DNA from 4 places in the Janibacter sp. GXQ6167 genome. Region 4 is predicted to be linked to each of the others. Evidence: riboswitches for the same ligand, from Rfam matches in the RefSeq annotation. Region 4 holds a riboswitch; each other region holds the start of a gene.
What was found. A riboswitch is a leader RNA that binds a small molecule or an ion and turns the genes downstream of it on or off. The one in region 4 is predicted to bind S-adenosylmethionine.
Positions count from the first base shown of each region.

Region 1: it holds a riboswitch for S-adenosylmethionine, as region 4 does, so the genes downstream of both, AB8K43_RS05835 (bifunctional o-acetylhomoserine/o-acetylserine sulfhydrylase) here and AB8K43_RS15050 (hypothetical protein) in region 4, are expected to answer to the same signal.
Region 2: it holds a riboswitch for S-adenosylmethionine, as region 4 does, so the genes downstream of both, AB8K43_RS10795 (aminotransferase class V-fold PLP-dependent enzyme) here and AB8K43_RS15050 (hypothetical protein) in region 4, are expected to answer to the same signal.
Region 3: it holds a riboswitch for S-adenosylmethionine, as region 4 does, so the genes downstream of both, AB8K43_RS05790 (homoserine O-acetyltransferase) here and AB8K43_RS15050 (hypothetical protein) in region 4, are expected to answer to the same signal.

Region 1 covers NZ_JBGFSK010000003.1:182,013-187,604, forward strand. The annotation lists gene hrpA (ATP-dependent RNA helicase HrpA) at 1-1,208, opposite strand, end outside; gene AB8K43_RS05825 (hypothetical protein) at 1,238-2,296, opposite strand; gene AB8K43_RS05830 (hypothetical protein) at 2,310-2,615, opposite strand; gene AB8K43_RS05835 (bifunctional o-acetylhomoserine/o-acetylserine sulfhydrylase) at 2,679-3,998, opposite strand; SAM riboswitch class IV at 4,077-4,189, opposite strand; gene AB8K43_RS05840 (hypothetical protein) at 4,258-4,662, opposite strand; gene AB8K43_RS05845 (hypothetical protein) at 4,655-5,017, opposite strand; gene AB8K43_RS05850 (carboxyl transferase domain-containing protein) at 5,070-5,592, shown strand, end outside.
Region 2 covers NZ_JBGFSK010000006.1:144,133-149,724, forward strand. The annotation lists gene AB8K43_RS10785 (ribonuclease J) at 1-199, shown strand, start outside; gene AB8K43_RS10790 (hypothetical protein) at 284-973, opposite strand; gene AB8K43_RS10795 (aminotransferase class V-fold PLP-dependent enzyme) at 1,279-2,703, opposite strand; SAM riboswitch class IV at 2,748-2,865, opposite strand; gene AB8K43_RS10800 (nucleotidyltransferase domain-containing protein) at 3,110-4,138, shown strand; gene AB8K43_RS10805 (hypothetical protein) at 4,196-4,411, shown strand; gene AB8K43_RS10810 (HIT family protein) at 4,395-4,847, shown strand; gene AB8K43_RS10815 (DNA translocase FtsK 4TM domain-containing protein) at 5,024-5,592, shown strand, end outside.
Region 3 covers NZ_JBGFSK010000003.1:170,010-175,601, reverse strand. The annotation lists gene AB8K43_RS05800 (YkvA family protein) at 1-230, shown strand, start outside; gene AB8K43_RS05795 (DUF4192 domain-containing protein) at 330-1,469, shown strand; SAM riboswitch class IV at 1,529-1,639, shown strand; gene AB8K43_RS05790 (homoserine O-acetyltransferase) at 1,658-2,785, shown strand; gene AB8K43_RS05785 (universal stress protein) at 2,881-3,279, shown strand; gene AB8K43_RS05780 (RNA polymerase sigma factor) at 3,434-5,101, shown strand; gene AB8K43_RS05775 (transglutaminaseTgpA domain-containing protein) at 5,098-5,592, opposite strand, start outside.
Region 4 covers NZ_JBGFSK010000015.1:9,784-15,375, forward strand. The annotation lists gene AB8K43_RS15025 (HEPN domain-containing protein) at 1-153, opposite strand, end outside; gene AB8K43_RS15030 (DUF262 domain-containing protein) at 153-1,280, opposite strand; gene AB8K43_RS15035 (hypothetical protein) at 1,565-1,696, shown strand; gene AB8K43_RS15040 (hypothetical protein) at 1,918-2,709, shown strand; gene AB8K43_RS15045 (GPP34 family phosphoprotein) at 2,741-3,412, opposite strand; gene AB8K43_RS15050 (hypothetical protein) at 3,467-3,874, opposite strand; SAM riboswitch class IV at 3,886-3,999, opposite strand; gene AB8K43_RS15055 (hypothetical protein) at 4,159-5,286, shown strand; gene AB8K43_RS15060 (acyl-CoA dehydrogenase family protein) at 5,332-5,592, opposite strand, start outside.

The sequences.
Region 1 (5,592 bases), on a different contig from region 4:
TCGACGAAGGGGAAGCGCGCGATATCGCCGAGCCGCAGCGCGGTCATCTGCAAGATGACCGAGGCGAGGTTGGTCCGCAGGATCTCCGGGTCGGTGAACTCGGGGCGCGCGTCGAAATCCTCTTCGGAGTACAAGCGGATGCAGATGCCGTCAGCGAGGCGGCCGGAGCGCCCGGCCCGCTGGTTGGCGCTCGCCTGAGAGATCCGCTCAATCGGGAGGCGCTGGACCTTCGTGCGTTGGCTGTACCGCGAGATCCGAGCGGTCCCGGTGTCGATCACATAGCGGATGCCGGGGACCGTCAGCGAGGTCTCGGCGACGTTGGTTGCGAGCACGACGCGGCGACCCCGGTGAGGGGCGAAAACGCGGTGCTGTTCGGCGGCGGAGAGCCGCGCGAAGAGGGGCACGATCTCGGTGTCCGGAAGATTCATGCCCGTGAGCGCGTCGGCCGCGTCGTTGATCTCGCGCTCGCCAGAGAGGAAGACGAGCACGTCTTGGGGACCGCCATCGCGCGACGCCGGGTCGGTCCACAACTCCTCGACGGCCTCGCAGATCCCGGTCACCTGATCGCGCTCTTCGTCCCCATCGGGATCGACCAGCGGGCGGTAGCGCACCTCGACGGGATAAGTCCGCCCGGAGACCTCGATGATCGGCGCCGGGACGCCGTCGGTGGCGAAGTGGGCCGCGAAGCGCTCGGGGTCAATCGTCGCGGAGGTGATGATCACCTTCAGATCGGGTCGGCGAGGCAGGAGCTGGCTTAAGTACCCGAGGATGAAGTCGATGTTGAGGCTGCGCTCGTGGGCCTCATCGATGATCAGCGTGTCGTAGCGGCGCAGGTCCCGGTCGCGTTGGAGCTCGTTCAGCAAGATCCCGTCGGTCATCACCTTGACCGCGGTGCGCTCCCCCGATTGGTCGACGAAGCGCACCTGGTAGCCGACCAGGTCGCCAAGGGGGGTGTTCGTCTCGTCGGCGATCCGCTCGGCGACCGAGCGGGCCGCGATCCGGCGCGGCTGGGTGTGACCGATGCGGCGGCGGCCCAGGTCGAGACAGATCTTCGGCAGCTGGGTGGTCTTGCCGGAGCCGGTCTCTCCGGCGACGACCACCACCTGGTGGTCTCGGATCGCGGCGGCGATGTCGTCCTTGCGATCGACCACCGGGAGGTGCTCGGGGTAGCCCAGGTCGACACCGTCGAGCAGGTCGGGATCGGGCATGGCCCGTAACGATACGTCAGCGCGCCGCGTCACTCGCCTTCTTTTCGGCGGCTCCGGCGCTCGGCGAGCCTTTTGCGTCCGGTCTCCACCCGGCCCACCTGGCGATCGACGAGCCGACCGGTCCTGATCGTGAGGGCCCCCGCCATTAAGGCTTGGGTGCGCCGGTCTCCCCCGGCGACGGCCTGCCAGTCTGCGAGGATCGCTCTGGTCTCCTTCACCTCGGGGATCTTGCCGAAATGGCGAGTGAGCCGGCGCGATCCGGTGGCAGGGATCACCAACCAGGGCTTGTTGATCGATCCTGGTCTCACCTTCCACGGACCCTTCAGGCGCAGCAGCGCCCGACCGGCAAGGCGCGGCGCAACGTGGTCGGCGGCGTGCCCCAGGGTCTTGCGGCCGAGCCCGCTCCAGGTGCCTTCGTCCCAGGTGATCTTGCGGGTGAGGTCGCTACCGGTCCCGGCGATCCCGAGGGTGACCACCGCCCCACCGACATAGGGGACCTTGGTGAGCACACCGGCCACCGGAGCGACTCGGTCGCGAGCGGTCCCGACCCCCTCGATGAGGTCGTAATTCCACGAGTCGGCCAGTCCGTCATCACGAAGACCGTCCAGCCTGCGGACGACGGGGCTCTCGCTGGCGAGCAGGCCCTGAGCGCGTCGGGTGAAGCGACGCAGAGCAGATTCGCGCAACCGTCGGTGGCGCGCGAGCGCCGTCATCACCTGATCATGATCGGGGTGATCCGGACCGATCGCTCGCTCGCGGGCCTCCAGTCGGCGCACGGTCTCGTCTTCGTCGTCAAGGGCGCGGCCGTCCTCGCGCAAACGCCGCTGACCATCGCGCAGGGTCGGGACCCAGGTCGAGATCGCTGTCGCGGCGCCCTCCCACCGCAGGGCAACCTGCTCCAAACCGGTCGGGACATCACCGATCAGTCCCGCGAAGGCCTCCCCTGCGGGGGCCTGCCAGACCGCCGCGATGCGCAGATCCCGAAGGATCCGTGCGGCGGCCCGCATCGTCTCCGCGCGCCGATCCAGGTCGCGGGCGAGGGCGTCGAGATCGTCCGGCCGAGCATCGAAGACCCCGCAGTCGCTCACCGGGTACCTCACCTCACCCGACACGTCGACCACCGACGAAGCCGTTGTGAACCGATGACTCCGCCTGCAGATAGCAGGCGCCGGCTTGCCGCGCGGCCGTGGCGAGCGACTCCAGCCCGGTCACCAAGGCGATCCGGCGCTGCTCGAAGTCGCCGACCACCCCGTCCAGCGCAGCGTCGGTGGCCCGGGAGATGAACCCGTAGTCACCACCGCTCGCTGCGGCGGACCGGTCTCGCGACCGGGTGAGGTGGTCGGCGACCTCGCGCAGGGTGCCGCCCAGCGCGGCGATGCCGTCGCCGTCGACGCGGATCGTGGTCATGACCTCCAGGCTAGGCGCGCTCGTCGGCACCTCGACGGTTATCCACAGGCTGCGCGGGCGGGTTTAGCCGGCGGCAGCGGCAAACCCGGTCTCGAGGTCGGCGATGATGTCATCGACGTGCTCGATACCGACCGCGAGGCGCACCAGGCCCGGGGTGACCCCGGCGGCGTAGCGGCCCTCGTCGCTGCCCTGGGAGTGCGTCGTCGTCCACGGGTGGATGGCGAGCGAGCGCACATCACCGATATTGGCGACGTGGCTGTGCAGGGTAAGCGCTTCGACGAAGCGGCGGCCCGCCTCTTCGCCCCCAGCGATCTCGAAGGAGAGCACCGCGCCCGCTCCCCGCGGGGTGTACTTGCTCGCCAGGTCGTAGTACTCATCGCCCTCCAGCGAGGCCCAGCGCACCGACTCGACCTGCGCGTGATCGCGCAGGTACTCGGCGACCGCGCGGGCATTGTCGAGATGGCGCTCGACGCGCAGGCTCAGAGTTTCGATCCCCTGGGAGATCAAGAAGGCGTTGAAGGGCGAGACCGCCGAGCCCAGGTCGCGCAGCAACTGCACGCGCGCCTTCAAGATGAACGACAGGTTCGCCCCGAAGGCGCTCCCGACCCCGAGATCGGGCCCGTAGCGCAGGCCGTGGTAGCTCTCGTCCGGCTCGTTGTAGTTGGGGAACTTTTCCGGGTCGGCGGCGAAGTCGAAGTTGCCGGAGTCGACGAGGACACCCGCGATGGAGGTGCCGTGTCCGCCCAGATACTTGGTGGCCGAGTGCACGACGATGTCGGCGCCGTGCTCGATCGGGCGGAGCACGTACGGCGTTGCGACCGTGTTATCGACGACGAGCGGCACGCCCGCCTCGTGCGCGACCGCGGCCACCCCTTCGATCTCGAGGATCTCCGAGCGCGGGTTGGAGACCGTCTCGCCGAAGAGGAGCTTGGTGTTCGGCTTGATCGCCGCGCGCCACTGCTCCAGGTCACGCGCGTTCTCGACGAAGGTCACCTCGATCCCGTACCGGGTCAGGGTCGAGCCGAGCAGGTTGTACGTGCCGCCATAGAGGGCCGGCGAGGAGACGATGTGGTCGCCCGCTTCGGCGATGTTCAAGATCGCGAAGGTCGTCGCGGCCTGCCCGGAGGCGACGAGGAGGGCGCCCACTCCCCCTTCGAGGCTCGCGATCCGCTGCTCGACGACATCGGTCGTCGGGTTCATCAGGCGGGTGTAGATGTTGCCGAGTTCTTTGAGGCCAAAGAGGTTGGCCGCGTGCTCGGTGGACTCGAATTGGTAGGACGTCGTCTGGTAGATCGGCAGGGCCCGGGCACCGGTCGTCGGGTCGGGCTGCTGACCGGCGTGGACCTGGCGGGTTTCGAAGGCCCAGTTGGCGGTGTCGCTCATGGTGAAGGAGTACCTCTCGTCGCGTCGGTTCCGCGCGCGAGCGGGGGCCCGCGCACGGTGCGGGAGTCAGCCAAGTACTGCCCGCGCTTGCGGGCCCACCTCGGGCCCGCCTGGTCTTCCCCCGGGGCACCCCACCGCGGTAGGAGGGTTGCCGGTCAGCGAGCCGGGACTTGGCGCTGACACTCTTGACCTGGGTCAGACCTTACGTCGCGTCGATCGGGTCGGCGAAACCCGGTCTCTCATCGCGGACAGGTCCGCGCTATCCCCGGCGGGTGCGCGCCAGCCACCACAGGCCGACGAAGGGCAAGACGAGCGGGACGAACCCGTAGCCCGAGCCGAAGTGGGACCAGACGGTCTTATCGGGGAAGAGGTCGGGCGCGAGATAGGACAGGGTGCCGACGACGAGCACCCCGACCGCTTCGATCCCGACGGCGGTCGTCGCAACCCGGCGCGCCCAGGGCGCGGTCGAGGCGAGCGCGACGGTCGCGACGAGGTAGATCACCGCGGCGAGCGCCGAGAGGATGTAGGCAAGGGGTGCCCGCTCGAACGCGGTGGTGAGCTGCAAGATCGACCGCCCGGTCGCGGCGAGCGCGAGGACCGCGTAGCAGACCACGATGATTCGGCCCGGGCCGGATCCGGTCGGGCGGGGCGTGGGCTCAGGCATAGGTCTGCCAGATCTGCAGGATGCGGTAGGTCATCACCGCGACGGTAAACGCTCCCGCGAGCACGACCGCCATCGACCACCGGCTCTTTTCCTTGATCGTGAGGAAGAGCACTGCCGGCGGGACGATCGGCAGGGTCAGGGCGTAAGCGACCATCGTCGCCCGCTCCTCGCTCGAGGACATCCCTCCGGTCGTCACGACCGAGGCGATGGCCTGCACGATCAGCAGGACCGCGACGACGGCTCCGACGAGGAGGAGTCGGTCGTCGACGAGACGGTTACGGAGCAGATACCAGGCGGTGAGCGCCGCGAGCACTGCGGTGGCGATCAGCACGATCGTGGTCAACGGCACAAGCACGCCCGCCAGGGTACTTGCCCGCCACTTCGCGCCGACTGGCACCATCGAGGTCATGGCCGAACGCATGGGATCCCGAGCCCTCATCGACACCGTCGTCGACTCCGACAGCTTCGTCTCCTGGGACGCCCCCGTGCCCACCGATCAGCTCTCGGCGGACTACCGGGCGGCCCTTGCGAAGGCGAGCGAACGGGCGGGGACCGACGAGGCGGTGATCACCGGGCGCGCCACGATTGAGGGGCAGAGCGTGGCGCTTGTGGTCGGGGAGTTCGCCTTCCTCGGTGGCTCGATCGGTCGAGGGACGGCCGCTCGGATCGTCGCGGCGATCCGGCGGGCCACCGCCGAGCGCCTCCCCTTGATTGCCGCCACCGCCTCGGGCGGGACGCGCATGCAGGAGGGCACTCCCGCCTTCGTCACGATGGTCGATATCTCCGCTGCGATCGTCGCCCATAAGGCCGCGGGTCTGCCCTACCTCGTCTACCTACGCCACCCCACGACCGGTGGCGTCTTCGCCTCCTGGGGCTCCCTCGGCCACATCACGATCGCCGAGCCGGGCGCGCTCGTCGGGTTCCTCGGCC
Region 2 (5,592 bases), on a different contig from region 4:
TGCGCGCGGTTTCGCCGAGGACGCCGAGATCTTCAACCAGGTGCGGCCGAAGATCGTTGCTGCGCTCGACGAGGCGGCCTCGAAGGGGGCGACCGATGTGTACGCGCTCCAGCAGGTCATCCGCCGGGCGATTGGCGGCTGGGTGGGCGGCAAGATCCGCCGCCGCCCGATGATCATCCCGGTCGTCATCGAGGCGTAGGGTTCGATTAGCGAGTGTGGAGCAGAGATAAAAGCGCCCACCGGTGTTAATCGCACCGGTGGGCGCGTCATCGAGATCTGCGAATCAGGACGGTTCGCTCGTCAGTTTCGGTGCCGCGGACTCTGCGGAACGGGTGGAGGGTGTCTTTTCCACATCCATCCGCTGGGCGCGGGCCCCGCTCCGGAATGGGCCGAGAGTGCCGTTGCGTCGTTCGAACGTGAGCTCCTCGGCTGGTTGCGGACTGTTTGGGCCGTCGGGGTCAATCGTGATGAACCGCTGCGTCCAGTAGGTCACGTTGCGACACCAGTTAAAACCCTGGGTAAAGGAGGCTTGGACGTGGAAGCCGCCGAGATAGAGCCGCTCGACACCCAAAGCATCAGTCTGCCGATCTTCGGGGTCCAGCGCGCAGTTGTAGGTCCAAGTGTACGGCGTGTAGATGTATCCGTCGGCCTTCCTCGCCGAAGCCCCTCGACCCTCGTACTCCCAGCACGAGGAGTGTCCGCTTCGGTTGGTCCAGGCAGCGGTCTGGTTGCCGATGATCCAGTAGGTAATCTTCGGATCTGCGATGACGGAGTCGTCGGTGATGTCATAGACATAGAGGCCATAAGGAGCGCCATCGGGACCTACCCCGTTTATGGTCGAGTCGACCTCCAAGGTGTAACCGCACCCGCCCTGCCATCGAGGAGTGTTTCGAACCCAACCGTTGATGCCAGGGTCTTTTCGAAGAGAGGCGGCGAAGGTGGGTGCCGCTGCACCGAAGGCGAGTATCGGCAACGACCATGCGGTGCCCTTAGCGACAGAGCGTCGGGAGATGGGACGTGAAGCCGCAGCGACGTGCGCTTGTCCTCTAGACATGTCCATTCTGTCCTTGAGTGTAGACAACTTACGGGGGCGCATCAGAGTAGGCTCGCTACTATTCCGCCAACGCTTCACGGTAACACAATCGGACCCGACCCCGACTCCCCAGTAACAATCTCGTCCATCATCCAGTGTCGGGCTGTAGGTTGTCTGGGTGGAAGTCTCCAGAGCGAAGGGCAGCGCGCGGAGAGTTTCTGGGACCCACGGTGCGTTACCCGCATTTACCAGGGGGACGGGGCAGCGACGACTTCGTGGCCGTCGGCGCGCCAGGCGCCCTCGGCGTCGCGGGTGTAGCGGCGCGACGGGCCGTTGGCTGCCAGAGAACGAACGGCCGCGATAAGTCGCTCGACGTGCTCCAGGCGGTTGCCGAGGCCAAGGCTCACGCGGACCGCAGCCGGAGCGTCGCTCCCTTCCCGCCGCAGCAATTCGTCGACGAGCAGGTGCGCGCAGAAGCGGCCATCGCGCACGCCGATGCCGTGCTCGAGGGACAGGGCCGTGGCGACGAGGTCCGCTTCGAGGCCCTCGATCGTGAAGGTGATCACGGGCACTCGCTCGTGGTCCTCACCGAAGATGCTGTACGTGCGCACGCCGTCAATCCCCGCGAGCCCCTCGCGCAAGCGAGCGAAGAGGGCGCTCTCGTGGGCCTCGATCGCCTCACCATGGCGGCGGAAGGTCGCGCACGCGGCAGCGAGGGCGACCGCGCCGAGGACGTTGGGGCTTCCCCCTTCGTGCCGCGCCGCACCTCGATGCCAACTCGTCCGCAGTGGCGAAACCTCCTGCGTCGCACCACCACCCGCGAGATAGGGCTCCGCGCGGTCCAGCCAGTCGCGACGGCCCGCGAGCACTCCGGCGCCGAAGGGGGCATAGAGCTTGTGTCCTGAGAAGGCGACCCAGTCGGCGCCCAGCGACTCGAGGTCGACGGGGCGGTGCGGAGCCAACTGCGCGGCGTCGATGACGACCCGCGCACCATGGTCCCGGGCGATCCGGGTGAGGCGCTCGAGCGGCCAGAGTTCGCCGGTGACATTCGAAGCCGCGGTTAGGACGACCAGCCGGTGCTCGGCCGGGATGGTGGAGAGCGCGTCCTCGAGGCTCACCTCGGCGTCGCGCACGGTGTAGGGGACCGGCAGGCGGGCGGTCTGAGCCTGCGGCCAGGGCAGGAGCGTCGCGTGGTGCTCGGAGTCATAGACGAAGACGACCGTGCCCGTCGGAAGCGCGCGGGCCAGCAGGTTCATCGAATCGGTCGTGTTGCGCGTGAAGATCACGATGTCGTCCTCGCGCGCGCCGACGTAGCGGGCGACCTCTTCGCGGGCCGCCTCGTAGGAGCCGCTGGAGATCTGCGACGCGTAGCCCTTGCCGCGGTGCACGGACGCATAGGTCTGGGACGCGATGTCGACGGCCTGCTTCACCGCGGCGAGGACGGGTGCCGATGCCGCGTGGTCGAGATTGGCGTGTTCGACGACTCGGCCATCGAGGGCACGGCAGGTCAGGCCCGCAGCGAGAGTCGATGGCACCAGCGACGGGGCGGCGACCTGGAGGTGAGCCTGGGGCGCGCCAGAGTGCGCCGAGGGGCGGGCTTCAGCCGACGCAGTGTCCTGGCTGGGCGCGGCCGTCGAGCGAAGGGCGGTGGTGTCGTGAGCCACTGACATGGCGCTACTCCTGGTCCGATCTGGGACCCGAGGTGTCACTCACGAGCCCGCGCTTGCCGCGCGAGCACTGCGCCCGCCGGCCAGGTCGTCACCCGGAGCACCCCACCGCGGAAGGAGGGTTGCCGACCAGCAAGCCGGGGCTTGATGCTGGCACTCATGACCTTGGGCGGAAACATAGCCCACCCCACCGGGCCCTTGTCGACGCCGGGCCCGGACTATCTCACCGGATGAGATCCACGGTGACTGGGTGACAGTGGGAGCGCCCGGGAATCCGGGCGTTCCCACCGTCACCCGGAGGCTGCCCGATCCGACAGCGGACCCGGGGGTGCTCCGCTGGAGGGAATTCCACGCCAGAGGGGAGTGTGGAAAGGCTCCGCCGGGGCCCTGGGCCCCGTACCGTTGATCTATGGGCGATGAGACGGAGCTTGAGCGCCTCATCGCGTCGGGTCGCTTCCCCTCAGTTGCCCAGTCCCGCGCGACCTCAGCGCAACGCCTTGAATCAGCCCGCGAGGCGCTCCGGTCCCACCGAGGAGGTGGGCTCGACGTTGTGGCTTTCGGGTCACTGGCGCGGGGAGAGATGACTGCAGAGAGTGACTTCGATTACCTCGTTCTCGCACGAGAATTGCCTCGAGATCCCCGCGCCACGATCGATCTGTTAAAGCGAGCGGACGCGATACGCCGTGACTGGGGGACAGGTGCAGGCCACGACGTGCGCCAGCCCGGGGCCTCCGGGTTGTTCGGGACCGCGGTTGGTGCCTTCGAGATGATCGATCAGATCGGGCTGCAGGCGGATACGAACCACTCCCTGACGCGCAGAATGCTCCTGCTTGAGGAGTCGACGAGCCTGATGGACTCCGAGGTGCATGCCGAAGTGGTGAGTGCTGCACTGGAGAGGTACCTCCACGTTGGACCCAAGCCTGCGTCGGACCCCGACAAGGCGCCGCGCTTCCTGCTCAACGACGTAGTTCGATACTGGAGGACGCTAAGCGTCGACTACCAGGCGAAGGCCCGCGATGGCGAGCAAGTCTCAGGCCTGCGGTATCTCAAGCTTGTGATCAGCCGCAAGGTGGTCTTCGCCGGGACCCTCATGTCGCTCGTGACCTGCGGCCTCGATGGCTGGCACAAAGCGACCGCCGATGACCTTCGTGCGCAGTTCGCGATGACGCCACTGGAGCGACTGGTGCAGGGTTACAGCAGGTTCGACGACAAGGGAAGGGAAGCAATCGAGGGTGTCATCGCTGTTGTGGACTACTTCCTCAAGGCCAGCGGGAACGCTGAGTGGCGCGACGCGGTGCGGCGAGGGCGCTCCGACGGCGCCGCCGTCGAAGAGTTCGAGCAGGCGAGGCGTCAAGCGCAAGACCTCCAATCGCACCTCGAGTCCCTCTTCTTCTTCGGCGAGTTGCAGGGGAGGACGCGTGCGTTGCTCGTCTTCTAGAGCGTTGTCAGACACATGCGATACAAATGTTCGATCGCAAGAGAGGTGATGGACAGTATGAACGATGCGACGAGACAGTTAGGGGACTCGATCCGCAGCGCGGTTATCAAGCGTCTCGATGAAAATCCTGAGTCCATCGACGAGTTGGCTGACGGCCTCAACGTGTCGAGTGGTGCTGTCCACCGCATGATGGAAGCACCACGCTGGGATCTTTCTTTGGCACTGTCGGCGGCCGACCACCTCCGGATGCGTCTTCATGTCAGTGCTAGTTGAGACGAGGGCCGACGAGGTCACCACGGCTCCATGTCTTACCTGTGGGTTTACCCTATGGAGCCCCATTGTCAGTCTGGGTGTCTCGGTCGTCGGTCTCTATGACGACGGACGCTTCCCGGGCCGAGCGATCGTCTCGCTGAAGGAGCACAGAGATCATCTTGAAGAGCTGACCGAGGGCGAATTGTCGCGCTTCATGCGCGACATCCAGGTGGTCTCGCGTGCGCTGCGATCGGAGGAGGGTGTCGCCCGGGTCAACGTGGCCATCCTTGGGAACCAGGAGCCCCATGTGCACGCCCACGTGATCCCTCGCAGACCCGAGATCGAGCCCCTTCCCCACAATGCCCCATGGCAAGACACCCGTCCCCGTCATGAGTTGTCCGCCGATGCCCGAGCGGACATTATGAAGCGGCTCAGGATCCGCTTGATGAGCGGTTGACCGCTGTCCCGTGCAGGCCATGGGCCCGGGGGTGCTCCGTTGGAGGGAATTCCACGCCGGAAGGGGGAGAGTCCTCCACGGAAGGCGACGTCGCGGCCGAAGGGGCGGCGAGGCTAGTTGCCGGTGATGCGCGTGTGACACGTGTGTCTGAGGTGACTTTGGCCTAATCTGCCAGCATGGCTACTCGTCCCTCCACGTCGTCGCGCTCTCGCGCTGGTACCAGCCGCGCCTCGAGCGGGCGGGGGACGGGTCGCAGTTCCAGCCAAACCAGGCCCTCGGGTCGCAAGCCGTCCACCAGCAGCGCGCCTAAGAAGGCCGAGGCGAAGGGCGGAGGGCTGCCGCTCCCTCTTCGCGCCCTGCGCAGCACGTGGCTGGGGATCGCCGGTGCCGCAGGATCGACCGTTCGCCGCGCCGGGCAGCAGGACTCGCCGCCCGAGCCGGACCACCGCCGCGACGGGTGGGGCTTCTTCCTCGTCGCGATCGCTGTTGTCGTCGCGGCCCGCGAGTGGTGGGGCCTCTCGGGTGCCGCGGGCGATGTGATCCACGCCGTGGCGGCCGGGACCTTCGGGCGGGTGGCCTACGCGCTGCCGCTGATCCTCCTCTTCGCTGGCATCCGCCTGATGCGCGCGCCGTCGGAGGAAGCCGCCAACACCAAATACGGCCTCGGCACCGCCCTGCTGATCTTCGCCGCCTGCGGCCTCACTCACCTGGCCGCCGGGATCCCGCAGCCCCCGGCCGGCGCCGA
Region 3 (5,592 bases), on a different contig from region 4:
CGATCGACCTCATGCCCGAAGGGCTGCTCTTCATCGTTGGCCTCGCCGACGACGCCCTCGTCCTCAGTTGGCTCGCGGTGGCCCTGGTCAACGAGACCGAGGACTTCCTCGCGTGGGAGAAGGGGATGGCTCCGGCCTCGTCCGGCACCTGGCCGGGCGGTGGGGAGTCCAAGCCCGGGGATCCCGCGTGGCAGACGGTGCGCTCGCACGTCGTGCGCGAGGACGGCTAACTCACCTCGGTGGTCCACCGACTTCACCACGCGGGTGCGGGTATCCACCGGGCCCCGAGGCGGGTCGTTCCTCGCTGCTGAGCCGAGCACGCTGCGTGGATGGAACGAACCCGCGTCAGCCAGGCCGCCGACCTCGCCGTGCTCTTGCCGTACATGCTCGGCTTTCACCCCAGGGACTCGGTCGTGGTGGCCGCGTTGGAGGGCAAGCGGGTCGGCCTGCTCCAACGTCATGACCTGATCCCGGAGCACGACAACCCCCGCCCCTTCGCCGCGGACCTCATCGAGCGCGCCCTCGCTCACCGCGCCGACGCCATCGTGGTGGTGGGCTACGAAGAGGCCAAAGGCGCGTGCAACGCCCTTCGCCGCGCGGTCGCGGCTCGGGCGCGAGCCCGCCGGCTGCCCGTGGTCGAGAGCATCGTCGTGCGGGACGGCCGGTGGTACGCCCCTGAGTGTCGAGACGGGTGTTGCCCTCGAGAGGGTGAGGACCTCCCACCCGCCGATCGCGTGCCGGCGGTCGCGAGTTTCGTCCTGCGCGGCTGCGTCCCGCTGGCCGACCGCGAGGCGGTCTCCGGCCAAGTGCGCCCTGGGACCGGCCTCCTCGTAGCCCCTGGGCGGATCGCCGCTGAGGCCAGTCGCTTCCTGGCGCAGATCGATGCCGCCGGTGGGGTCGGCGGGCTGACTGTTGATGGGCCGGCCTGGAATGTCTTCACCGGCCGCTCCATCGCGCGGGCCTGGCAGGCCATCCTCGATCCTGGCGCCGATGCGCTCGCCGTCGACGAGCTCGACGACGACGTGCTCGCCGGGGCGGTTGGGTCGCTGGTGGACCGGCAGTGGCGTGATGCTCTGATGGGTTCTCTCGCGCCGGAGACGATGCCGATGGATCGCTTCGCGCCGCGTTATCTTCGTGACGCCCGGGTCGCGACGCGCGCGTGCAGTTGGTCCGTCGCGGCGCGCTCGAGTCCCCTTGGGATGCTTCTCACTCCCTTCTCTCGCGAAGAGGTCGATGCCGGAGAGGTCGCCCTGGTGGGGGAGCGGCTCGCAGCCGTGGTGCGTCGAGTGGCCCCGGCGGACGCGGTCCACCTGCTCGTCGTGCTCGCTCACTTCTGGTGGTGGGTGGGAGATGGACCTCGGGCCGTGTCGTGCCTGGAGGAGGCCTTGAGCGTGGATCCCGCGCACCGGCTCGCCGCGATGATGTACCACCTGGTGAGCAACGGGGTCTCCATGCAGGAGATCGCCTGACCGCATGGTGGACGGCGGGGCTGACACCTGGCCGGTGGCGGTGGCTATAGTGGTCGGCAGGTCATGAGTTCCAGCGTCAAGCCCCGGCTTGCTGGGCGGCAACCCTCCTCGCGATGGGGTGCCCCGGGTGATGACCCGGTCTCACCGCGGTGGTGAGGCAACCGCGAGTCTCCCGGGAGCTTCGTACGATGAGTATTACCTCCGTACCCCCTACTACCACCCGCGCGTGGCGCGACGGCGACCACCCAGGTGAACGCCTCTTCGCCTCGCTCGGCCCGATCGAACTCGACGGCGGAGATCGCCTCCCCGACGTGGTCCTCGCCTATGAGACGTGGGGTGAGCTCGCACCCGATGGATCCAACGCGATCCTGATCGAGCATGCCCTGACCGGCGATAGCCATGTCGTCGGTGAGGCCGGGCCCGGCCATCCCACCGCGGGTTGGTGGGAGGGGCTGATCGGGGCCGGCGCTCCACTGGACTCCGATCGCTACTTCATCGTCGCCGCCAATGTGCTCGGTGGCTGCCAGGGATCGACCGGCCCGTCGAGCATTGCCGCCGATGGCGAGGCATGGGGCAGTCGCTTCCCCTACGTCACGATTCGTGACCAGGTGCGGGCCGAGGCCCTCCTCGCCGATCGCCTCGGGGTCGACCGCTGGGCGGCCGTCGTCGGCGGCTCGATGGGCGGGATGCGGACCCTGGAGTGGGTGGCGAGTTACCCCGAGCGGGTCGAGGCGGCGCTCGTCCTCGCGAGCACGGGCTACGCGACCGCCGAGCAAATCGGGTGGTGCCAGGCGCAGATCCTCGCGATCAGTAACGACCCGTGGTTCGCCGGCGGGGACTACTACGACGCCGAGCAAGGCCCCGACGCTGGTCTCGCGATCGCCCGCCGGATCGCTCACGTGACCTATCGCAGCGAGATCGAACTGCACGACCGGTTCGGTCGTCGCGAGCAGGGCGGGCCCGCGTCGAGCCGCGGCGGGCGCTATGCCGTCGAGAGTTATCTCGATCATCACGGGGCCAAGCTCGCCGGTCGCTTCGACGCCAACAGCTACATCGTCTTGTCGGAGGCGATGAACTCCCACGACATCGGTCGCGGCCGCGGTGGCCTTCGGGGGGCCCTCGCCGGTTTCGACGGGCGCCTCATCGTCGCGTCGGTGACCTCCGACCGGCTCTACCCACCCCGGCTGTCCGAAGAGATCGCGCAGGCTCGCCCCGGGACGGTGTTGCGCTCGATCGTGACCGATGTGGGACACGATGGGTTCTTGACCGAGCCCGACCAGGTCGCAGCCCTCTTCGCCGAACTGCTCGATCGATAGCCTGGGCGACGCCGCATCCTGCGCGGCGCTGGGTACCCGGTGTAGCGTCATCCTGCAGGCCAGGTGCAGGTAGAGCGGACAAGGAGAAGTCAGCGATGGCAATCGTCGTGGGATATGTCTCGACCAAGGAGGGCCGTGCCGCCCTGGAGCGCGCGGTCGCCGAGTGTCGGCTGCGCGGCGAGAACCTCGTGGTGATCAGTTCCGATCGTGGCGGGTCGAGCCTCAGCGGCGACGCGGCCCTGCGCAAGGAGAAGACCCTTGACGATCTGCGCCACGAACTGGCCGATTCCGGCATCGACGTCGAGGTGCGGGGTTTGGTGCGCGGCAAGGAGCCGGCGGACGACCTGATCGCGGTGGCGGAAGAAACCGACGCGGATTTGATCGTGATCGGGCTGCGTCGGCGCACCCCGGTCGGGAAGCTGATTCTCGGCTCCAACGCCCAGCGCGTGCTGCTCGATGCCCCGTGCGATGTGCTCGCTGTGAAGGCTCGCTGAGCAGCCCGACGCGCGTTTTGTCGGCCCATCGTTTTATAATGGTGGTCAATGACGCCCCGTCGAACGGGGCGCACCTGTTCCGAAGAGGGGCGAGCGGCATTCATTCGCTGCTGCGTCGTGGGGCGGGGAATGATCTCGCGACGAAAGGTTGTTGGTGACTCCTGTGTCCCCACGCTCCGGTCAGCCCGTGGCGGCCCTGCCCGCGGAGTTCGCCCACGAGGCGCTCCAAGCCCTGATCGTCACCGGTCGCACGACCGGAAGCATCACCGGCGAAGCCCTGAGCGACGCGGTGACGGCGGCCGGGGTGGCCCCGAACCGGTTGAAGGTGGTCCTGCGCGCGCTCGCGAGCCAGGACATCGACGTCGAGGTCCCGATGGCCTCGAGCGTGGCGGCGACGAGTACGCGGGCGAAGAAGACCGCGACCAAGAAGACCGCAACGACGAAGAAGGCTACGACGAAGACCACGACCGCCAAGAAGACGGCGGCCAAGAAGGCCGCCACGAAGACCGCTGACGCGCCGCAGGCCGCCGAGAAGGCTCCGGCGAAGAAGGCCGCGGGCAAGAAGACCGGAGCCAAGGCGCCGGCGAAGAAGGCCGCCGCGACGGCGACGAAGAAGACCGCGGCGCAGCCGGCTACCAAGGCGAGCGCCAAGACGACGAAGAAGACTGCCGCGAAGGCCGCGGCGAGCGCAGCCACCAAGAGCGCACCGGCCAAGAAGACCGCCGCGAAGAAGACGGCGGCGAAGAAGGCCGCGTCGCGGACGTCGGCGACGGCGGAGGAGACGCCCGAGGTCGAGGTCGAGGAGACGCCGGAGCCGACGGCCCCGGCGAGCGAGACCGACGAAAACGCCGGCTTCGTCTTGAGCAATGACGACGACGACGACGCGCCCGCCCAGCAGGTCGTGACCGCTGGCGCGACGGCCGACCCGGTCAAGGACTACCTCAAGCAGATCGGCAAGGTGGCGCTGCTCAACGCCGAGCAGGAGGTCGAGCTCGCCAAGCGCATCGAAGCCGGGCTCTTCGCCGAGGAGAAGCTCTCCTCCGGCGAGAAGATGGACATGAAGCTCAAGCGTGAGCTGTGGTGGATCGCCCAGGATGGCAAGAACGCCAAGAACCATCTCCTCGAGGCCAACTTGCGCCTCGTGGTCTCGCTTGCGAAGCGGTACACCGGCCGCGGCATGCTCTTCCTCGATCTCATCCAGGAGGGCAACCTCGGTCTGATCCGCGCGGTAGAGAAGTTCGACTACACCAAGGGCTATAAGTTCTCGACCTACGCCACCTGGTGGATTCGACAGGCGATCACCCGCGCGATGGCCGACCAGGCCCGCACGATCCGTATCCCCGTGCACATGGTCGAGGTCATCAACAAGCTCGCCCGCGTCCAGCGGCAGATGCTTCAGGACCTCGGGCGCGAGCCCACCCCCGAAGAGCTCGCCAAGGAACTCGACATGACCCCCGAGAAGGTCGTCGAGGTGCAAAAGTACGGCCGCGAGCCGATCTCGTTGCACACCCCCCTCGGTGAGGACGGGGACTCGGAGTTCGGCGACCTCATTGAGGACTCCGAAGCCGTGGTGCCGGCCGACGCGGTGAGCTTCACCTTGCTGCAGGAGCAGCTGCACTCGGTCCTCGACACGCTCTCCGAGCGCGAGGCCGGGGTCGTCTCGATGCGTTTCGGGTTGACCGACGGCCAGCCGAAGACCCTCGACGAGATCGGCAAGGTCTACGGCGTGACCCGCGAGCGGATCCGTCAGATCGAGTCCAAGACGATGTCGAAGTTGCGGCACCCGAGCCGCAGCCAGGTCTTGCGCGACTACCTGGACTAAGGTCGCCGGTTAAGCCTGCCTCGGATCACCCGGGGCAGGCTTTTCCATGCCTCGATGCCGTCGGTGGGCAACAGCGCGGCGCGAGCCTTGATGCCGAGACGGCGGCGCCGCCGGACCGAGCGGACGATGGCGTGGACATCATCGTCGACACCGTCGAGGTCGGTCCCGGGTGGGGCGTAGCGAGCCCGCTCGAGGGTCTGCACGACGTGCTGCAGGTGAACGGCGCTCTCGTCGTCGAACCCGGCCGAGCGGTACAGGGTCTCACCGGTTCGCCGAGGTGTCGCCCCGCCGGGGACCGGCACGTCCAGATCGGCGAGCGCATTGACGAGCGTGGCCCACTGCCCTTCGATCCGAGGTGGTCCCTGCTCGCGCCGGCGGCGGGACCGCACGACGAGCGCGGTGAGGGGCAAGATCGACGCGGCGGCCGCGAGCAGGAGCAGGACGACTGCGGCCCACATCAACCGACCGGGCCACGGGGACGCCTCGTCCGC
Region 4 (5,592 bases):
CTGCTCGACATAGCCACTGACAAGTACCACGACGTAACGCGCGTAGTGAGACAGCAACTCACCATTCTGCGTACTCCCGTCGATGAGCCCGACTGCCGATTCCAGTCGATCACGCCGCCGCTTGACCTCGTTTCGGCCGCGAAAGTGTGCCATCAAACCAAGTCGCGGAATGCGGCGGTCGCCAGCTCAATACGCCGGCTCACACTGGTCTCGTCCGCCGTCGACTTGTCGATCGCTGATACATAATCTTCGTTCTTCAGCAAAGCCTCATATGCCTCCCTGAGTTGTTCCAGGTCGTTGATTGGACCCTTCTCGAGACGCCGCATGACCCCGACGAAGACCGAGTCGAGAATGGCGGCATTGAGTGGGCGTACCGGGCGAAACGCGGTCTTCCCGAGGGCTCCGTCCAATCGTTCCGCGGCTGCGCGAAAGAGGTCGAATAGCCCCTTGTAATCCGACCGATTTCGGTTCGCGTCGAGGTAGTGGTTGAGGAAGGACTTGAGCGGGCGCCTGTAGTCGGACAAGCTTTCGTAGAGCGCCAGGACTCGAAGGATCAGCTCGTGGTCCTTCAAGCGTGCGGAGGGGTCACCATAAAGATTGCGCCAGTGCATATCGGCCGCGGTCCGCCCGATCTCCTGGAGGAAGGCGCCGCTGTATAACGCAACGCGGATCTCCTGTGGTTGAAGAGGGCTACCCCCCGTATTGAGCCGTTCGAATATTGAGTACACAGCATCTTGGTTTCCGGCCGGGTGCTCTTGGCGCAGAACTGTTGCATGAATGATGCTGTCGTCTAGGCGCCGGCGATCCTCATCATCGAGATCTTGGTAGCGCATGCTTTGGAATGGTGCCTGGACATTCCGTAGTCGATAGTCCGCACCGGAGCGGTCGGGATTGTAGAAGGCCTGCAGCGTCTTGAGTCTTTGCTGACCATCCAGCACCAGCAGTTTGTTGTCCCTGTCCCTGACAAGGAAGATCCCCGGGACCGGGAGCCCCAGGAGTAGGGACTCGATGAACTTGTCCATCTGTGGACGGCTCCAGACGAACTTTCGCTGGAAGCCCCGAATGTCCTGGCTTCCCTCGAAGGTCGGATCAAATGTGGGAATAACAATGTCACCCTTTTGAAGGCGGCTCACCAGGCCGTCAACCGGATAGTCGGCACCGTAAGAGGTGATGTCGTAGGAGGTTGAAACGACCTCAAGTTCAGGATCGACGTCCAGGACGTTGTCCCGCTCGGTTTCGGCTGGGAAGTCCGCGTCGGCCTCGAAGTCGTGATCGGTCATGTGCCCATCATCTCACCGTAGGTGTGGCCTACGGCAAGAGAAGGTCGAGCGCGTGAGCTACCGCGGTCGCGGATATCCAGTCGGATGTGATGGCCCCTCGGAGTTCCTAGACCGGGTCGCACCTGGTTGGCAGTGCAGTCCCACCTCAGAGACCAAAGTAGTGGCGCGTGTCTCGAAAGCCCCCTCCCCGCACTCATCACACCCTCAATTGGGATTAAGGCGGAGATCATCCTGCAGTTCGTCTGCGCGCATGACCCCGGTGAGTTCACCGGCGCCTGCGCCTCATGGCGGACGGCAAGATCAACCCGGCGATCCACCACGCCGGCACCGTCGGTCTCGATGGAGTCGAGGCGGCTTTCGACGATCTCGCCACCGCGAACCACCATGCGATGGTCTTGATCGACCCGCGCGCGTGATTGACCCGGCCGAGCGCGAGCTAAGTCGGCGGCATTCCGCCGAACAGCGGCTTTAATTGGAGCGTCAGAGGCACGCTTTGACCGACCAACCCGCGGACTGGGAGCGGTTCGTCACCGAAGACGGGACCCGGCGATCGGCAGTCCTGGGCAAGCAGTGGCGATCCTTATGCGGCCGCCTCGTTCGGCGGGTTGAGGCAGGCAGGGGAGAAGGGGGGCACGAGGTGGGCTCGCGATCGAAGAGGTGGCCGTGGCGACGGAGCTCAGGCCCGGAGAAGAAGCTCTCGCCATACCAGTTCCAACTCCTCCAGCGGCTCCTCCACGCCTATCTCCAGGAGGAGGTCGGGACACTGGATGAGCTGACACGTTCGGAGTTGACCGCTCACACCGCGAGGTTCGCAGACGTCCTCGGTGCCAACGCGCAGAGCTGGCAGGAGATTGTCGAAGGGTTCTACGGCCCAGCGCTCGCGGAGTTGCGAAGCGCGAGAGACCGAGGTCCGGCTTCCGCGAACGACCCCGCTGCCACGCAGCAGCACCGGAACCCGGGCTCGGTTCGTCCCCCTTCTCCCGTCAGCCACCGACCGGCGGTGCAGGGCGAGCTTCGGCAACTGATCGACGTGCTCGGAGCCGAAGACGGCGACGACCGGGTCCAGATCCCGTGGAAGATCTTTGGCGGGCCGACCGAGACCAGCGAGTTCGACGACGAGGGTGAGTTCACCCGCTACTACTCATCGCCGGAGATGGGCGCGGACATGGTGTATGTCAACGGTGTCTTCGACTCCGCGGTCCTCGCGATCCGACCCGACGGGGGTCCGGGCTTTTACCCGCTACCGGACGCGCTCATCAAGGGATTGCCGCTCACGACCGCGACCCGAGCGGAGGTGCGGGAGTTCTTCGGAGAGCCAGAGGCCGAAGGCGCTGATTGGCTGCGGTTCGAAATCGACCCCTGCTTCATCTGGTTCGGTTTCGACGACGACCACATCAATAGCGTGTCGGTCATGATGGACGCGCCATAAGCGACGCGATCACTGAGGCCGGCGGGCACTGCTAATTGGTGGTCGTTACCACCATCGGAATCATGACGGCCGTCATCATCGCGGCGTTCAGGGACTCGACCGCCTTGCTGACGGCTTCACCGCTGGGGTCGGAGGCAGCGACCTGCTCGATGCGGTTGGCCAGGTCGCGCTTGCTCATTCCAGCGGCCTCGTCCTTGAGGACCGTGTGGGCCACGCCCAGGCCCTGCAGGATCGACAGCACGGTCGCGTCCTGCAGGGTCGGCGGCGCGCTTCCCGCGAGCACCGCGGCGAGGCGCCGGCGAAGCTGCTGCTCCGGGCCAGGGTTGAGGACCGGGTACCGCTCGGGGATCAAGCCCCAGGCCGCCTTCTCCAGGACCTTGATCACGCCCTGCGAGGCAAGCCGCTCGACGACCGCGCTCTCCGGGTTGAGCTTCCCGTCGCTGATCAGCGACGAGAGCTTCTTCCCGTCGAACTTCTTGGCGATCCGCTCTAGCCCACGGTCCAGGACCGGATCGCCGGTCGGCGTGCTGTCGACGACGAGCAGCCGCGGATTCTTGTCCGCCGTCACGTCGATCGCGCCAGCACGGATCAAGTCGCTCAGCATCGCCCCGACGAGGCCGTAGCCGCGCTGGGTCGTCATCCCTTCGAGCTTGCCGTCATCCTTCGTGAGTAGCAGGAAGACTTCGTCGGTCGTCGGCATCATCTGTCAGAGACTACGAGGGCGCACGGCTACGGCGCATCGTCTAGGAGACGGCCGTTAGATGACGACCCCCGTGACGCCGAGCTGACTCTGGCCGTCCGACGAGCGGCACGCCCCGATGAGCCTGGTCCCGCGGTTGACGCAGAAGACCTCACCGCCGATCGCGAGGATCCCGTAGTCATACAGCCGAATGTCGCGGCCTCCAGAGCGCTCGACAGCGCGGGCGAGGCGACCCGGGTCGTGATTGCAGAAGTTCATTGGCTTCCCCTCCGGGTCGGTCGTGCGTACACACCGGCCGCGAAGGGCGACGAACGTCAGCGGGATCGGTGCGGTCGCCCGCGCTTTGCGGACCTGGATGAAGTGGGCCTGGTGGCCTGGGTGATAGAGGGAGCAGACGGGCGAGCCGTCGACACCGCCGGCCGCGACTTCGACGACCTGGGCTGGCTGGGGCTGGTGCTCGGACATGGCGAACCTTCCATTCGTGCGTTCCCCGCGGCCTGCCCGCGGGGCAGATCTTCCTCCGGGGGCACCGCCGCACGCGGCGGTTGCCAGGCGACCTGCCGGAGGGCTTGTGGTCGCTCTTCTCGATCTACTGCTCACGCTACCGAAGGCCACCGACAACGGCCCGCGAACGGAAACATCGGTGTGCCCGAACGAAGCACCCGCAAGGCGTGACGTGTCGAAGCCAGGGCCGCATATCCACACGCCCAGGCCCTCCCTTCGGCGTACCGTGGAAGAGGGACAGATCTGTGACCCTGACGCCGGAGACCTGCCCCTACGGGTGCAGTGTTGCGCCCACCGCAGCGAGCGAAGGGGTCGCCATGTCCGAGCGTCGTTTCCCCACCTTCCCCGATCCCAGTGCGAACGCCGCCGTCCGCCGAGGCTTCGGAACCATAGGAGTCGCCGCGGAGAGGGCACTCCCGCCCTGGGTGATCCCGATCCTTCGGCGGCGGCCGCAGATCGCCTTCTTCGGGTACAGCACGTCGGATTACGACGGTGACCATACGAGTCAGGAGGACATCTTCACCTGCTCGCCCGTCACTGGGGTGATCGAGCGTGTCATCGACGATCGGGCGAACCTGACCTACGTCAGCGACCGGAATCCGTCATGGTCCCCGGACCGGACCCGGTTCATCATCCACCGAGGAAGCGAGACCGATCCGACCTCTCGACTCGTGATCGTTTCGGCGACCTCGGGCGCGACCCTGGAAGTACTCGGAGCGGGGCACTCTCCGGTCTGGGCGGATGTGGAGACGATCCTTCACCTCGGAGCGGTGGGTGACCCCGACGACGCCCGATGGGAGATCTTCGCTCTCAACCCGTCCACTCACGCGAGCGTGCAGATCACCGACCTCTCGCCGGGGTTCGAGATCACCGGACACGCCTGGCACCCGAGCGCGGGTTTGGCTCTCGCCCTCGTCGACCCGGCGGCTGGCGATGTGTCGGTGCGCGTTGCGTCCAGTGCCGCCGTCGCGGTCGCACGGGCTGGCGGCGTGCCGATCTCGAGCGCCGCAGTGGCACCGATTGGTCCTCCCGACACGCAACTGTCGAGCCCGGCCTTCTCTCCGGACGGAAGTCGGATCGCGGTCGCGACCTGGCAACCGGGGCAGGGCTCACGGGTCGCCGAAGTGACGACCGCGACGGGTGCGCTCGCACTGGTCCCGGGGCCAAGCGACCCCACCTTGAGTGACGGGGGCCCGGTCTACTCGCCGGACGGTAAGACCTTGGCCTTCGTCCGCGGCTATGAGGATGAGTGGTCGGAGATCTGGCTCTATCCAGTCGGGCCTTCGACGAAGTGGTCGCGTTTCTTCCGTCGCCGCCCATATCAACTCACCGACGACGCACGGGGCCGCTTTAAGGGAGCTCTCGACTGGTAGGTATCGGCGCAGATGCTAGAGCGCCGGGGCCGCCTGCGGCGACCATCAGATCTTCGGCGTGCAGCGCTCCAGGATCGCGGCGGTGTCGATGCTCTGGTCGAGCGTGCCGTAGACGGTGCCCCATTGCCGGTCGAGGCGCGAGCCGACGAAGGCATCCGCGACCGCCGGGTGGCCATGGCGAAGGAGCAACGACGCTTGAAGGGCGATCGCCAACTCACCCACTGCCGTCCGCGCCCGGAACTCCAGCGCCCCCAGATCGGTGAACTGATCCTTCGCCCGCGTGAGGAACGCGTCGTAGCGCGCATC